DNA from 2 places in the Variovorax sp. M-6 genome. Region 1 is predicted to be linked to the other one. Evidence: predicted binding sites of a transcription regulator. Region 1 holds the regulator's gene; the other holds the start of a gene.
The links. The regulator FliA, encoded in region 1, starts transcription of late flagellar genes. The targets are predictions, from matches to a motif close to CTAAAGTTTNNNNNNNNNNNGCCGNTA.

Region 1 (7,121 bases):
GCCCGCCGCGACGGCGATCGAGAACGGGCCCGATCCCCAGCCGATGCGGCCGCTGTAGCCGGTGCCATCGTCCGAGGTCGGCAAGTGCGAGACGTTGTCGCCCATGAAGTACTGCACCTCGCCGAAGAAGCCGCCCAGGCCCGGAGGCAGGTAGTAGCCGACCATGTTCGAGACCCGCGTGGAGGTGGGGCCGGCGATCGATCCGACCTGCGGCTGGATGGTGCCGACGCCGTTGTTGTCGAACGGGTCGACGTCGCTGCGGTTGCGGTAGTGCGCCGCGAAGTCGCGGCCCAGGCGCAGCTCGCCCCAGAAGTCGATCAGGCTGACCGTGGAGCGGCGGTTGAAGCTCAGCGCGTCGGCCGATGTGGCGCCGTTCGGCTGGTTGTTGGTGTTGCCTGCGACCCCGGTGCCGGTATCGATGGTGACGCCGGCTTCGAGCCAGAAGCCCGCCCCCAGGCCGCCTCCCAGGTCCTCGATGCCGCGGACACCGAAGCGCGAGGCCGAATTGCCGCTGCTGTACAGAGAGCTGCGGTGGGAGATGCTGCCGCTGCCGTAGCCCAGCACGGCATCGGCGACGCCGAACAGCGTGACGCTGCTGCCGGTGACCGGGCCTTGCACGGCGCTCGACTGTGCGGCGGCGAGGCCCGCAGCGCAGAACGCGCCCAGCGCGAGGGTCGCAGACGTGGCCGACGTGACTCGTCTCATCTCGTTGTCTCCTCTGCGCATTGCGCTGCCGCTCCGCGCGAGATGATAGGCGAGTCCGAGGCGAGCGCCGCGCCCTCCCCTACAGCAGATCCTTCAGGCGCGCCCGCAGCCGGCTGATCGCCTGGCTGTGCAGCTGGCAGACCCGGCTCTGGCTCACTTCGAGGATGGCGCCGATCTCGCGCAGGTTCAGTTCTTCCTCGTAGTAGAGGTTCAGCAGCAGCTGGTCGCGCTCCGGCAATGCCGTGATGGCATCGATCAGCTGATGGCGGAAGCCGCTTTCGAGCAATTGCTCGAGCGGGTCGTCGCTCGCGCCCTGCCCCTTGCGTGCCTCCTGCGCGTGCAGATCGAGAAAGGGATTCTCCGATTCGCCCTTCGCGAAGTCCTCGACGTAGACCAGCTGGCAGCCCTGGATCTCCTGCAGCAGCGACTGGTAGGCCTCCAGTTCGATCTTGAGCTCCTTCGCGATCTCGCCTTCGGTGGGCGAGCGGCCCAGCCGGTGCTCGAGCGCGTGGATCGCCTTCTCGACCCCGCGCGCCGACTGGCGCAGGCCGCGCGAGCCCCAGTCGCTGGCGCGCAGCTCGTCGAGCATCGCGCCCCGGATGCGCTGGCTGACGAAGGTCTCGAACTGCGCGCCCTTGTTGTCCTGGTAGCGGCTCGATGCGTCCAGCAGGCCCAGCATGCCGGCCTGGATCAGGTCGTCGAGCTCGACGCTTGCGGGCAGCTTGGCGATCATCTGCAGCGCGATGCGGCGCACCAGCGGCTGATGCTGCTCCAGCAGGTGGGACTTTTCAATGGTGCCCTGTGCGGTGTACACGTCCGGTCCTTTGTTGCATGTGCGTTGTTCGATTCATCGGGCTCAGGCGACGGCCGCGCGCTGCGCCGGCGTCGCCCTTACCCATGGCGGGTCGACGCGCGGGCCCTGCGGCGGCGCCGCGACGGACCGCACGGCGCGCGCAGCGGGCCGCCAGGGCCAGCCGCCCATGTCGACCGCGACGCGGCGGAAATCCACCGCCGCCGGGCTGGCCGGAAAGGCCTCCACCACGGTCTGCCGCAGCCGCCGCGCGTCCGCCAGGTGCGGATCGGCCCGCACCCAGCCGGCCGCCTCGAGCGACACCGCGAGGTAGCGGCTGCCGGTGTTGGCCAGGTTGGTGGTGATCCGCTGCGCCTCTTCGGCGCCGGCGACGCCATCGACGAGGAAGCGCAGCTGCTTCAAGCCATGCGCGTAGTGCAGGCGCTTGATGCCCGCGTAGGCCGAGGTGATGGATGCGGCGCTCGGCTGCAGCACCAGCAGCAGTTCGTCCGCCATCCGGGCCAATGCCGACAGCCGGCCCTCGGCGTCGATCTGCGCGGCGATCAGCACCACGCCGCCGCGGCACAACAGGCGCGGGTCGATCTCCGCGTGCCGATCGCCGAGCGGCGCCGGCAGCACGCCGACGCCGCAGCCGGCACGCGCGACCGCGCCCTCGCAGCTCAGCCGGCGGTCGGCCACGTCGGCCAGGTCGCCGAGCGGATCGATGGCCCAGGCGGCGCAGATCGCCGCCGCCGTGCCACCGTGCTCGTCGAGCACCAGCACGTCCTTGCCCTGGTGGACCAGGGCCGCGCCGAGGTTCATGGTGGCTGCGGCGGCATCCTCGCCGGGCCCCATGCCCGCGACGGCAATGACGCGCGTCGGCGTGTGCGCCAGCAGGCGCCGCAATCCGTCTGCCTGATCGGCAACCAGCTTGGTCATGTCTTGCTCCTCAACCGTGCTGCTCGAGCGCCCGGGGCTGCTGGGTCGGCGCGGTGGACTCGGTGCCGAGCGCCTCCAGCAGCATGAAGAGCTTGCCGACCCCGAGATACAGCGCGTTGCCGGTCAGCGGCCGGCTCGATCGCACCGGCCGCCCTGTGAGCTGGTTCAGCAGCATGCGGGTGCGATCGGCCCACTCTCCCTTCGCATGCAGCAGGCGCCAGACCGTGGTGGTCACCTGGCCGGCGATCAGCAGGCGCTTCATCATGTCCGGGTCGCCCAGCTCGCCCATGCCGCCCACCAGCTGCACGCCCTGCCGGATGAGGCGGAAGCAGGGGTCGGCCTCGGCCGCCCAGCCCTGCCATTGGGCCAGCTGGCGTGCCGGCACCTCGCCGCCGATGTTCGACAGCAGGTAGCCCTGGGCCAGGATCTTCTGGCCGCGCTCGTCGAGCACGCGCGTGATCACGCAGCGCAGCACCGGCAGCGCGTCCTTGTCGACGGCCGCCGTCGAGCCCAGGCGAAGCAGCACCTCGGCATGGGCCTCGCACTGCAGCGCGGGCTTGCCGCGGAACACGACCGCCCGCGCTTCGCCGAACTCGACAGGCAGCCGCGCCAGCGTGCTCGACGCCTCGGAGACCGGGTCGGTCACCGCGGTCGAGCCCGGCGCGCGCGCCAGCCATCGCTGTCCCTGGGCTTGCCATTCGGCCATCGATTCGACGCCCGGCAACCGGGGCAGCACGTGCACCAGCGTGCGGCCGAGCGACTGCTGGCGCAGCCACTGGACCTGCCGCAGGCCCGGCTTGCGCCTGGCGTCCGGGCCGCCGCGCACCGCCGCGGTCGACAGCCACTGATTGGGCGCCGCGAGCGGCAGGCCGCTGCGGTCGGACAAGAGCAGGCTGCTCTGGCATTCGTAGGCGTCGCCGCCTTCGTTCGAGCGCAGGCCGACCTGCCCCGACAGGGCCAGCACGTGGGTGTCGCACCCGGCCACGACCTCGCTGCGCGCCTGCACCAGCAGGTCGTCCAGCACCGACTTGTGGCCGATGGCCCCGTCGCCCGCGTTGCGCCACAGGCGGCGCGCGCTCTCGAAGCCGATCTGCGCCCCGGCCAGCGCGCCGGCGGCGGTCGCGAGCTCCTGGGCGTCGTGGGCCATGGCGCGGATCAGGTTCTGGTACTGCAGCCGCAGCCGGTCGGCCTCGGCCTGCGCCTGGACGACCTGGGCCTGTGGCGCCGCGCCTGCGGACTCCTCCTGCATGTCGACCTCGGCCGGCACGAACAGCGGGTTGTGGCGGCGCGGCTGGAACACGCTGTCGACCAGCTGCGAGCGGTCGGCCAGCATCAGGTTCTCCGGCACCTTCTGGCCGCTGGAGATGTAGTGCACCGGCAGCCGGTGGCGGATCACGGTGTCGATCAGCGCGCCCGGGTGCGTGGACTCGTCGACCTTGGTGAAGATGCAGCCCGCCAGGTCGTTGCCGGCACCGCCGTTGCGATAGGCGTGCACGACTTCGTTGAGCGTATCGCCGTGGCTGGTCGCGTTGAGCAGCAGCAGCCGCTTGACCGGACGGTGGCTGTTGCACAGCATCGCGATCTGGTCCGACACCGAACGGTCGCGCTGGCTCATGCCGACCGTGTCGATCAGCACCATGTGCTTGTCGCGCAGGTCCTGCAGCACCAGGTGCAGGTCGGCCGCATCCTTGACCGCGAACACCGGCACGTCGAGGATCTGGCCGTAGATGCGCAACTGCTCGTAGGCGCCGATCCGGTAGCTGTCGGTGGTCACCAGCGCCAGCTTGTCGGCGCCGAAGCGCATCACGCAGCGCGCCGCCAGCTTGGCGGTGGTGGTGGTCTTGCCGACGCCGGTCGGGCCCATCAGCGCGTAGACGCCGCCTTGCGCGAGCAGCGCGTCCTCGTCCTCGTGCACCGGCACCGCGCGGATCAGCTCGGCCCGCGCGAAGGCCATGCCCTGCGCATAGGTCTGGCCGGTCGGCAGTTTCTCCAGCATGGCCTTGGACAGGCGCGCGCTGAAGCCGGCGCCGAGCAGCGTGCGCAGCAGGCGGCCGCGCACCGGGTCCTGGCGCTGGCGGTCGTTCCAGACCACGCTCGCGAGCTGCTCCTCGAGCATGCCGCGCATCGAGTGAAGTTCGTTCATGACCACGTCGGTGGGTGCCACCGGAGCGGCGACCGTGGCGGCCGGCGCTGGAGCCGAAGTCGGAGCCGGCATTGCCGCAGGCATCGGCATCGGCATCGGCATCGGCGTCGCCGGTGCGACCGGTGCCGGTGCCGGTGCAGCGATCGGCGCCTTGGCGGCCACCAGCGGCGCGGCGCTCGCCACCGCCTGCGTCACTTCGCTGTCGGCCATGGCCACGATCTCGACTCCCTCGGGAATCACGCGATGGTTCAGCACGATGGCTTCGGCGCCGAGCGCCTCGCGCACCAGCCGAAGGGCCTCGCGGCTGGTGGCGGCAACGAATTTGCGGGCCGTGGCCCGCACGTCTGTAGAAATGCTCAAACTCTTCCTCCGATGGTGGCGGTGATCTTGATGTTGCGAGAGTCAGGAATCTCCGCGTGGGAGAGCACCTTCAACTGGGGCAGGCTGCGGCGCAGGAAGCGCGACAGCAACACGCGCAGCGCGTGCTGCACGACCAGCACCGGCGCCAGGCCCATCTGTTCCTGGCGCACGATGGCGGCCTGGGCCTGGCGCAGCAGGTTGTCGGCCAGGCCGGGCTCGATGCCGCTGCTGCTGGTCATGGCCTGCTGCAGCACGCTGTCGAGCGAGCCGTCCAGCCCGATCACCTGCAGCTCGGTGTCGCCAGGGAACAGCTGCTGCGTGATCGCGCGGCCGAGCGCCAGCCGGACCAGCGTCGTCAATTCGGTCGCGTCCTTCACGGTCGGCGCATGCTCGGCCATGACGTCGAGGATGGTGCGCATGTCGCGGATCGGCACTTCTTCCTCGAGCAGGTTCTGCAGCACCTTGTGCAGCGTGCTCAGCGTGATGACCTTCGGCACCAGGTCCTCGGTCAGCTTCGGCGCGGTCTTGGCGATCTGGTCCAGCAGCTGCTGCACTTCCTGCCGCCCCAGCAACTCGGCGGCATGGGTCTGGATCAGGTGATTCAGGTGGGTGGCCATCACGGTGCAGGCGTCGACCACGGTGTAGCCGTGGATCTGTGCCTGCTGGCGCAGGTTGCCGTCGATCCACACCGCCGGCAGGCCGAAGGCCGGGTCCTGCGTCAGCGTGCCGGGCAGGCTGCCCGTGACCTGGCCCGGGTTGATCGCCATCCATTGGTTCGGGAAAGCCTCGCCGCGACCGATCTCGACGCCCTTCAGGCTGATCACGTAGGTGTTGGGCTTGATCTCGAGGTTGTCGCGGATGTGCACCACCGGGACCAGGAAGCCGATCTCCTGCGCGATCTTCTTGCGGATGCTCTTGATGCGGCCCAGCAGTTCGCCCTGCTGCGACTGGTCCACCAGCGGGATCAGCCGGTAGCCGACCTCCATGCCGAGCGGATCGACCAGCGAGATGTCGTCCCAGCTGGCCTCGGCGGCCTCGGCCACCGGCCCGGCCGCAGCCTGCGCGGCCTGGGCCGCGGCCGCTTGCGCCGCCTCCTGCCGCGGCTTGCGCTTGAGAAGGCCTCGGCCCAGCCACGCCAGGCCGCCCGCGATCAGCAGGAAGGCCAGGTTCGGCATGCCCGGGATCATGCCCATCAGGCCGATGATCGCGGCCGTCAGGAACAGCACCTGCGGGTTGGAGAACAGCTGGCCCGTGAGCTGGCTGCCGACGTCCTCGTCGGTGGTCACGCGCGAGACGATCACGCCGGCCGCGGTCGAGATCACCAGCGCCGGGATCTGGGCCACCAGGCCGTCGCCGATCGCCAGCAGCGTGTAGGTCTTGCCCGCGGTCGAGAAGTCCAGCCCGTGCTGCACCACGCCGACCACCAGCCCACCGATGATGTTGATGACCATGATCAGCAGGCCGGCGACCGCGTCGCCGCGCACGAACTTGCTGGCACCGTCCATCGAGCCGTAGAAGTCGGCTTCCTGCGCGACTTCGGTGCGGCGCTTGCGCGCGATGTCCTCGCCGATCAGGCCGGCGTTGAGGTCGGCGTCGATCGCCATCTGCTTGCCGGGCATGGCGTCGAGCATGAAGCGCGCGCCGACCTCGGCGATGCGCCCCGCGCCCTTGGTGATCACCATGAAGTTGATCAGCACCAGGATGATGAAGACCATCACGCCGACCGCGAAGTTGCCGCCGACCAGGAAGTGGCCGAAGGCCTCGATCACCTTGCCCGCCGCATCGGGCCCCGTGTGGCCGTGCATCAGCACCACGCGGGTGGAGGCCACGTTGAGCGACAGCCGCAGCAGCGTGGAGAACAGCAGCACCGCCGGGAAGGCGGCGAAGTCCAGCGCCTTCATCGTGTACATGCTGACCAGCAGCACCATCACCGACAGCGCGATGTTGAAGGTGAACAGCAGGTCGAGCAGGAAGGGCGGCAGCGGCAGCACCATCATGCTCAGGATCATGATGATGAGGATCGGGCCGGCCAGTCCCTTGAACGGGCTGCCGGAGAAGAACTGCGTCGGCAGACGCATCAGATTGGTCATCGCGTTCATGGAGCCACCGTGTATTGAAGTTCTTCGGGAACGGCGACGTCGGTCGGCGTGCGCGGCGCCTCGCCGCCTTCGGTCTTCCAGCGCT
Region 2 (7,121 bases), on a different contig from region 1:
GCCACCCTGGCCTTCGACGCCATCGGCGGCGGCAAGCTGGCGGGCCAGATCCTGACCTGCATGGAAGCGGCGCTGAACAAGACCGCGGTCGAGTACAGCCGCTATGGCTCCACCACCCACAAGCAGGTCTACATCTACGGCGGCCTGGATCGCGGGCCGACCGAGTTCACGCGCGGCTTCGGCATGGCGTGGGGCATGGGAGGCTGGCTGCTGTTCCCGTTCCTGCAGAAGATCGGCGCGGACGGGGCGGCAAAGCTGAAGGCGCGGGTCGCTGCGGAACTCAAGACCACGTTCGCGAGCCGCTACACGCGGGAGGTCTCGCTGGTCGAGGCGCTGGGGCTGGATCAGATCGCGGTCTATTCCCGCCATGCGACCGGCGAGAAGTACCTCCTCAACCCGAACAAGTGATGTGTGCCCTCGGCCCGGCGCCAGGCTGAGCCGGCGCACGCGAGGCGCCGGCGGGCTTCAGCCCAGGGCGAGGCGGTTGCCGCTGCCGCTCGTCTTGCGAGCACCGTCCGGGCCATAGAACAGCTGGACGCTCGATTGCAGGAAGTGCAGGGCGCGCTGCGTGAAATCGAGGTGCGAGTGCACCATCGAGCCATTGCGCAGATTGCGTGCCTTGGCCTCTTCGGCCAGCGCCAGCAGGGCGACCCAGGCCTGGCGCGTGGGCTCGCCGGCCGCCGCCGCGGCGGCATCGGCGCCATCCGGGCCGGGTTCGAACCCCAGCGCCACCTGGGCGGTCTCGCGCTGGCGGTCCAGCGTGGCCATGCGGTCCAGCAGCGCGACTTTCTGTTCGGTGATCGTGGGCAGTTCGCCGAAGCGGGCGTCCGCCATGGCTTGCTCTTCCTGGTCGAGGATGCCCAGGAATTCCTCGACGCAGGTTTTTTCCGCGTGCAGGTAGAGCAGCATGGTGTTCATGGCTTCAGGCCCGGATCGAGCAGGTCGCGCACGCTGGCCAGCAGCCCGCTGGCGATCCGCTCGGGGTGGACCTCGTAGCGGCCGGCGCGGATGTCCTCGCGGATCGCCGCGACGCGGGCAGCGTCGAAGTCGCTGCCACCGGGCGCGCTGGGCATGGCGTGAACCTGTCCCGTGGCCGGCGCTGCGGCGCCGGCTACACCGCTCGTGGAGGCGGCAGCCGCCTTGGTCGGGCGGTTGAAAGGCGTGGCCGATGGGCCGGGGGGATCGATTTTCAAGATGATTCCTCAAAGGGCTGACCCGTATATCGGCGGACGCAGCAAGAACTTTAGGCTGAAGTTTGCACAAATTTCGATCGGCGGCCCAGGTGGAAAACCAGGCGAGCCCAGGCCGGCGCCGGGCCGCCCCAAGGCGGCCTGCGGCCCCCTCGGGGGGCAGCGACCCACACGCAGTGGGGGAGCGTGGGGGCCCAGGCCGGCGCCGGGCCGCCCCAAGGCGGCCTGCGGCCCCCTCGGGGGCAGCGAACCACACGCAGTGGGGGAGCGTGGGGGCCCAGGCCGGCGTCGGGCCGCCCCAAGGCGGCCTGCGGCCCCCTCGGGGGGCAGCGACCCACACGCAGTGGGGGAGCGTGGGGGCCCATCTACTGGGCCAAGCGGATCTGCCCGTCCTCGGCCGCCACGCCGGTGAGCAGGCGGCCGTCGCGGGTCTTGGCCTGCACGGTCGCGCCGACCTCGGCCCGGGTCATGGCCTTGCCTTCGGTGCTGACCGTGAAGCCCTGGCCCTGGGCCACCAGCTGCACCGTCTGGCCCTGCTGGATCACGACCACGCCGCGCATCAGCTCCTTGCGCAGCGGTGCGCCGGCGGCAATGCGGTTCGCGGCCACCACGCCTTGCAGCGCCGAGGCGTCGGTGATCACCGAGCGCGGGAGGTCGCCGAGATCGCCGCTGCGCTCGACCACGTCACCGGCGCCCAGGGCCTCGCCGGCCTCGATCGCGCGCGCGGCGACGAAGTAGCGGCCCTCGACGGCGACCTGGGCCGGCACGAACCGGATCCAGGCCTTGTCGCCGCGGCAGCGCAGGCCGATCGAGATCCGGCCCCGGGGCGTCGTGCCGTTGGGCAGGAAGGCCTCGAAGTCGTCGCAGGCCGGCAGCGTGCCGGCCACCTTCACGCTGAACGTGACCTTGCCGGGCAGTCCGGCGGTCTGCTGCTGCAGCAGGTGATCGATCGCGGACCGCGCGCCCTCTGGCAGCGGGGCCGCTGCCGCCGCGGACGCAGCGCCCGCAAGCGCAGCCAGGCCGGGCAGCACGAAGCATGAAAGGCGTTTCCAGGATGGGCGTTGGGGCATGGGCGGTCTCGCGGACGCGCAGGTGCATGAAGAAGGGGGAAGCACACCGGCGCCAGGTGATTCTAGGAATCGATCGTTCGAGGCGATGGCGCGAAGTACCGGCGAAATGCCCCTTTGTTCAGCCCATTGCAAACGCGATGCGTGCATAGACTCGCTTTCCATCAGTCGCCATGCCGTCTTGTGCGGACGCGATGCCAACCGATGGAACCACATGATCGACAAGCTCGATGCGGCACTCAGCTTCAACCGCGAAGCCCTCAATCTGCGGGCCCAGCGCCAGGAGGTGCTGGCCGCCAATATCGCCCACGCCGACACGCCGAACTACAAGGCGCGCGATTTCGATTTCGCGAGCCGGCTGACGCAGGCCGTGGAGCAGGGGCGGCAGTCGCAGTCCTTCGCGCTCGCCACCACCTCGTCGCGCCACATGGCCGGCGAGGCGAAGGCGATGCCCGACCAGGACCTGCTCTACCGCGTGCCGAGCCAGTCGAGCATCGACGGCAACACGGTCGAGATGGATGCCGAGCGCATCAACTTCGCCGACAACGCGCTGCGCTACGAGTCGAACCTGACGGTGATCGGCTCCAAGATCAAGACGCTGCTGGCCGCGGTGCAGCAGTAGGAAGACGAAAGAACGCCATGCCGCTTCCCAGCACTTCCATGAACATCTTCAACGTGGCGGGTTCCGCCATGGCCGCGCAATCGCAGCGCATGAACGTGACCGCGAGCAACCTCGCCAATGCCGAGAGCGTGGCCGGCCCCGACGGCCAGCCCTACCGCGCCAAGCAGGTGGTGTTCGAGGTCGCGGCCTCGGGCCGGCAGGACATCGGCGGCGTCAAGGTTGCCGGCGTGATCGAAGACTCCGCGCCCGCCAAGCTGGTCTTCGACCCCAGGAGCCCGCATGCCAATGCCGACGGCTACGTCGCGATGCCGAACGTCAACGTGGTCGAGGAGATGACCAACATGATCTCGGCCTCGCGCAGCTACCAGGCCAATGTCGAGGTGCTCAACACCGCCAAGACGCTGATGGTCAAGACGCTGACCATCGGCCAGTAAACAACATCCCAGAAAGCTCCCATGGCCATCTCCGATACCTCTTCCATTTCCGGCGCCAACGCAGCCGGCGCCGCGCCCGGCGGCACCGCCGCCGCCAACGCCGACAGCGAGCAGCGCTTCCTGAAGCTGCTGGTGACGCAGCTCAACAACCAGGACCCGCTCAATCCGATGGAGAACGCCGAGCTGACCTCGCAGCTGGCGCAGATGAGCACGGTGAGCGGCATCGAGAAGCTCAACAGCACGCTGTCGGGCCTGGTGAGCCAGACCGGCTCCAACCAGGTGCTGCAGGCCGCCTCGCTGATTGGCTACAACGTGCTGTCTCCCGGCAACACCCTCGTCACCAAGACGCCCGAGGAGGGCAAGGACCCGGCGGTGCAGGCCTTCGCGGTGCAGCTGCCGGGCTCGGCCGGCGACGTCCAGATCAAGATCGTCGACGCCACCGGCAAGACCGTGCGCACGATCGAGGCCGGCTCGATGACCGAAGGCGTCAACGCCGTCACCTGGGACGGCAAGGACGATGCCGGCAACGTGGTGCCGGCGGGCAGCTACAGGTTCGCCGTGGGTGCCAGCAACGGCGGCACCGCCGTCCAGGCCACGGCGCTGACCTTCGCGCAGGTGGCGGCGGTCAAGCAGGGTGCCAATGGCGTCACGCTCGAACTGGCATCGGGCCAGAGCATCGGGTTGTCCGACGTGCGGATGTTCCTCTGAGGACCGTCGCGCGCTTTCATCCGCCGGCGGCTTTCCGGCCGCGGGCCTTCTCTTCAATGCTTCGAACCAAGGAATCATCATGAGCTTTTCCCAAGGCGTCAGCGGGCTCGGCGTGGCCGCCGCGAACCTCGATGTGATCGGCAACAACATCGCCAACTCGGGGACCATCGGCTTCAAGTCGGCGGCCGCGACCTTCCAGGACATCTATGCCGGCTCGCGCATCGGGCTCGGCGCCTCGGTGTCGGGCATCGTGCAGAACTTCACGCAGGGCGTGACGCAGAGCAGCAGCCGTCCGCTGGACGTCGCGATTCTCAGCGGCGACGGCTTCTTCCGCATGGCCAGCACCAGCGGCGAAATCATGTACACGCGCAACGGCCAGTTCACCAAGGACAAGGACGGCTACATCGTCAATGCCAATGGCTTGCGCCTGACCGGCTACGGCGTCAACGCCAGCGGCGGCATCAACGGCGGCACGCCGTCGGCGATCCAGATCCCGACCCAGGCCATGATGCCGAACGCGACCACCGGCGTCGATGCCGAGTTCAATCTCGACTCGCGCGGCACGGTGCCGACCAAGACGCCGTTCGACCCGACCGATTCGGCCACCTTCAACTACTCCAACGCCGTCGGGCCGGTCTACGACTCGCTGGGCAATCCGCATGACCTGTCGGTCTACTTCGTGAAGACCGCGGCCGGCTGGGACGTCCACGGCACCTACGACGGTGCGGCGATCGCCGCTGGCCCGCTGACCGGCCTGACTTTCGGCCCCAACGGCAATCTCACGGCGCCGGCGGGCGGAACGATCGTCCTCCCGGCGAAGAACTTCGGAAACGGATCGTCTCCGGTCAACATCACGATCGACCTCACCGGCACGACGCAGGTCGGCGCCGCCAACGGCATCAGCAAGCTGAGCCAGGACGGCTACGCCTCGGGCGTGCTGACCTCGTTCTCGATCAACCCGGACGGCACCATCACCGGCAAGTACTCCAACGAGCAGTCCAAGCTGATGGGCCAGGTCGTGCTGTCGTCCTTCGCGAACCCGAACGGGCTCGAGCCGAAGGGCGACAACATGTACGCCGAGACACAGGCCTCGGGCGCGGCCCTCACCAGTACCCCGGGCGAAGGCACCAAGCAGGGCTCGCTGGCCGCAGGCGCGCTCGAAGCATCCAACGTCGACCTGACTTCCGAACTGGTCAACCTGATCGTCGCGCAGCGCAACTACCAGGCCAATGCGCAGACCGTGAAGACGCAGGACCAGGTCATGCAGACGCTGATGAACATCCGCTGACGCGCGGTCCTGAACAGACGCAGTCCCTCACTACCAGGAGCACACAGTGGATCGAATGTTGTATGTCGCCATGAGCGGCGCCAAGCAGGCCATGGAGCAGCAGGCCTCGGTCGCCAACAACATGGCGAACGTCTCGACCCCGGGTTTCCGGGCGCAGATCAACAACTTCCGCGCCGTGCCCGTGGTGGGCGAGGAAGCGCCGACGCGCGCCTTCGTCGCCGCGACCACGCCGGGCGCCGACTTCACGCACGGCCCGCTGACCGAAACCGGCCGCGACCTCGACGTCGCGGTGCGCGGCGAAGGTTGGCTGGTGGTGCAGACGCCGGGCGGCGGCGAGGCCTACACCCGCGTCGGCAACCTGCAGGTCGGCGCCGACGGCCAGGTGATGACCATGGGCGCGCGGCCGGTGGTGGGTGACGGCGGTCCGCTCGTGATCCCGCCCGGCTCGACCGTCACGATCGCCGCCGACGGCTCGATCGCGGCGCGCGGCGCCGGCGATCCGGCGGTGGGCGTGGCCCAGGTCGGACGCCTGAAGCTGGTCAACCCGCAAGTCACCGACCTGGTGCGCGGCGACGACGGCCTGTTCCGCATGCGCGAAGGGCTGCCGCCGGCCGAGGCCGATGCCAACGTCGTGGTCGCCGCCGGCATGGTCGAGGGCAGCAACGTCAATTCGGTCGAAGCCATGGTGGCCATGATCGCCAACAGTCGCAGCTTCGAGATGCAGATGAAGTCGATCCAGAGCGCCGACACCAACGCGCAGTCGGCCAACAAGCTGCTGGCCTACGGCTGAGCCGCAACACCCCCCGCAGGAGTAATTCAATGATTCGTTCCCTCTACGTGGCCAAGACCGGCCTCGAAGCCCAGCAGACGCAACTCGACGTGGTGTCGAACAACCTGGCCAACGTCGGGACCACCGGCTTCAAGCGCAGCCGCGCGGTGTTCGAGGACCTGATGTACCAGAACCTGCGCCAGGTCGGCGGCCAGACCTCCGACCAGACGCGCCTGCCCTCGGGCCTGCAGGTCGGCACCGGCGTGCACGTGGTCGCCACCGAGCGCATCCACGCGCAGGGCAACATGACCAAGACCGACAACCCGAAGGACGTGGCGATCAACGGCGCCGGCTTCTTCCAGGTGCTGATGCCGGACGGCACCACCTCCTACTCGCGCGACGGTTCCTTCCAGACCGACCGCGACGGCCAGCTCGTGACCGCCAGCGGCTTCACGATCCAGCCGGCGATCACGATCCCGCAGAACGCGACCAGCCTGACGGTCGGCCGCGACGGCATCGTCTCGATCACCCAGGCCGGCAGCACCGCCACGGTGCAGGTCGGCCAGCTGCAACTGGCCACCTTCCTGAACCCGGCCGGGCTGCAGAGCATGGGCGAGAACCTCTACAACGAGACCGATTCGTCGGGCGCGCCCAACCTCGTGAATCCGGGCCTCGACGGTGCCGGCATCCTGAGCCAGGGCTATGTCGAGGCCTCGAACGTCAACGTGGTCGAGGAACTGGTCAACATGATCTCCACGCAGCGCGCCTACGAGATCAACAGCAAGGCGATCCAGGCCTCCGACCAGATGCTGCAAAGGCTCGCGCAGTTGTGATCATGCGCACGCGCCCTCTTCTGGCGGCGGCGGGCATCGTGCTGGTCACGGGCTGCGCGCAGATCCCGCGCGATCCGCTGGTGCACCAGCCGATGACGGCGCGGGCCGACACGCCGCTGGTCTCGCCGGCGCGCGGCGCGACCGGGTCGATCTTCCAGGACGCAAGCCGCGGCGTCGCGCTGTTCGAGGACCGCAGGCCGCGCAATGTCG

Region 2: the regulator FliA is predicted to act here: its motif matches at 1,221-1,247, upstream of flgM (flagellar biosynthesis anti-sigma factor FlgM).

The regions. Positions count from the first base shown of each region.
Region 1 is NZ_JBFREQ010000010.1:179,143-186,263, forward strand. Features, by position in the region: gene AB4Z46_RS14225 (porin) at 1-705, opposite strand, end outside; gene AB4Z46_RS14230 (RNA polymerase sigma factor FliA) at 785-1,519, opposite strand; gene AB4Z46_RS14235 (MinD/ParA family ATP-binding protein) at 1,562-2,434, opposite strand; gene flhF (flagellar biosynthesis protein FlhF) at 2,445-4,937, opposite strand; gene flhA (flagellar biosynthesis protein FlhA) at 4,934-7,036, opposite strand; gene flhB (flagellar biosynthesis protein FlhB) at 7,033-7,121, opposite strand, start outside.
Region 2 is NZ_JBFREQ010000021.1:115,955-123,075, forward strand. Features, by position in the region: gene AB4Z46_RS22300 (zinc-binding dehydrogenase) at 1-408, shown strand, start outside; gene AB4Z46_RS22305 (flagella synthesis protein FlgN) at 466-918, opposite strand; gene flgM (flagellar biosynthesis anti-sigma factor FlgM) at 915-1,193, opposite strand; gene flgA (flagellar basal body P-ring formation chaperone FlgA) at 1,556-2,260, opposite strand; gene flgB (flagellar basal body rod protein FlgB) at 2,472-2,879, shown strand; gene flgC (flagellar basal body rod protein FlgC) at 2,918-3,313, shown strand; gene AB4Z46_RS22330 (flagellar hook assembly protein FlgD) at 3,335-4,021, shown strand; gene flgE (flagellar hook protein FlgE) at 4,101-5,309, shown strand; gene flgF (flagellar basal-body rod protein FlgF) at 5,356-6,099, shown strand; gene flgG (flagellar basal-body rod protein FlgG) at 6,129-6,911, shown strand; gene AB4Z46_RS22350 (flagellar basal body L-ring protein FlgH) at 6,914-7,121, shown strand, end outside.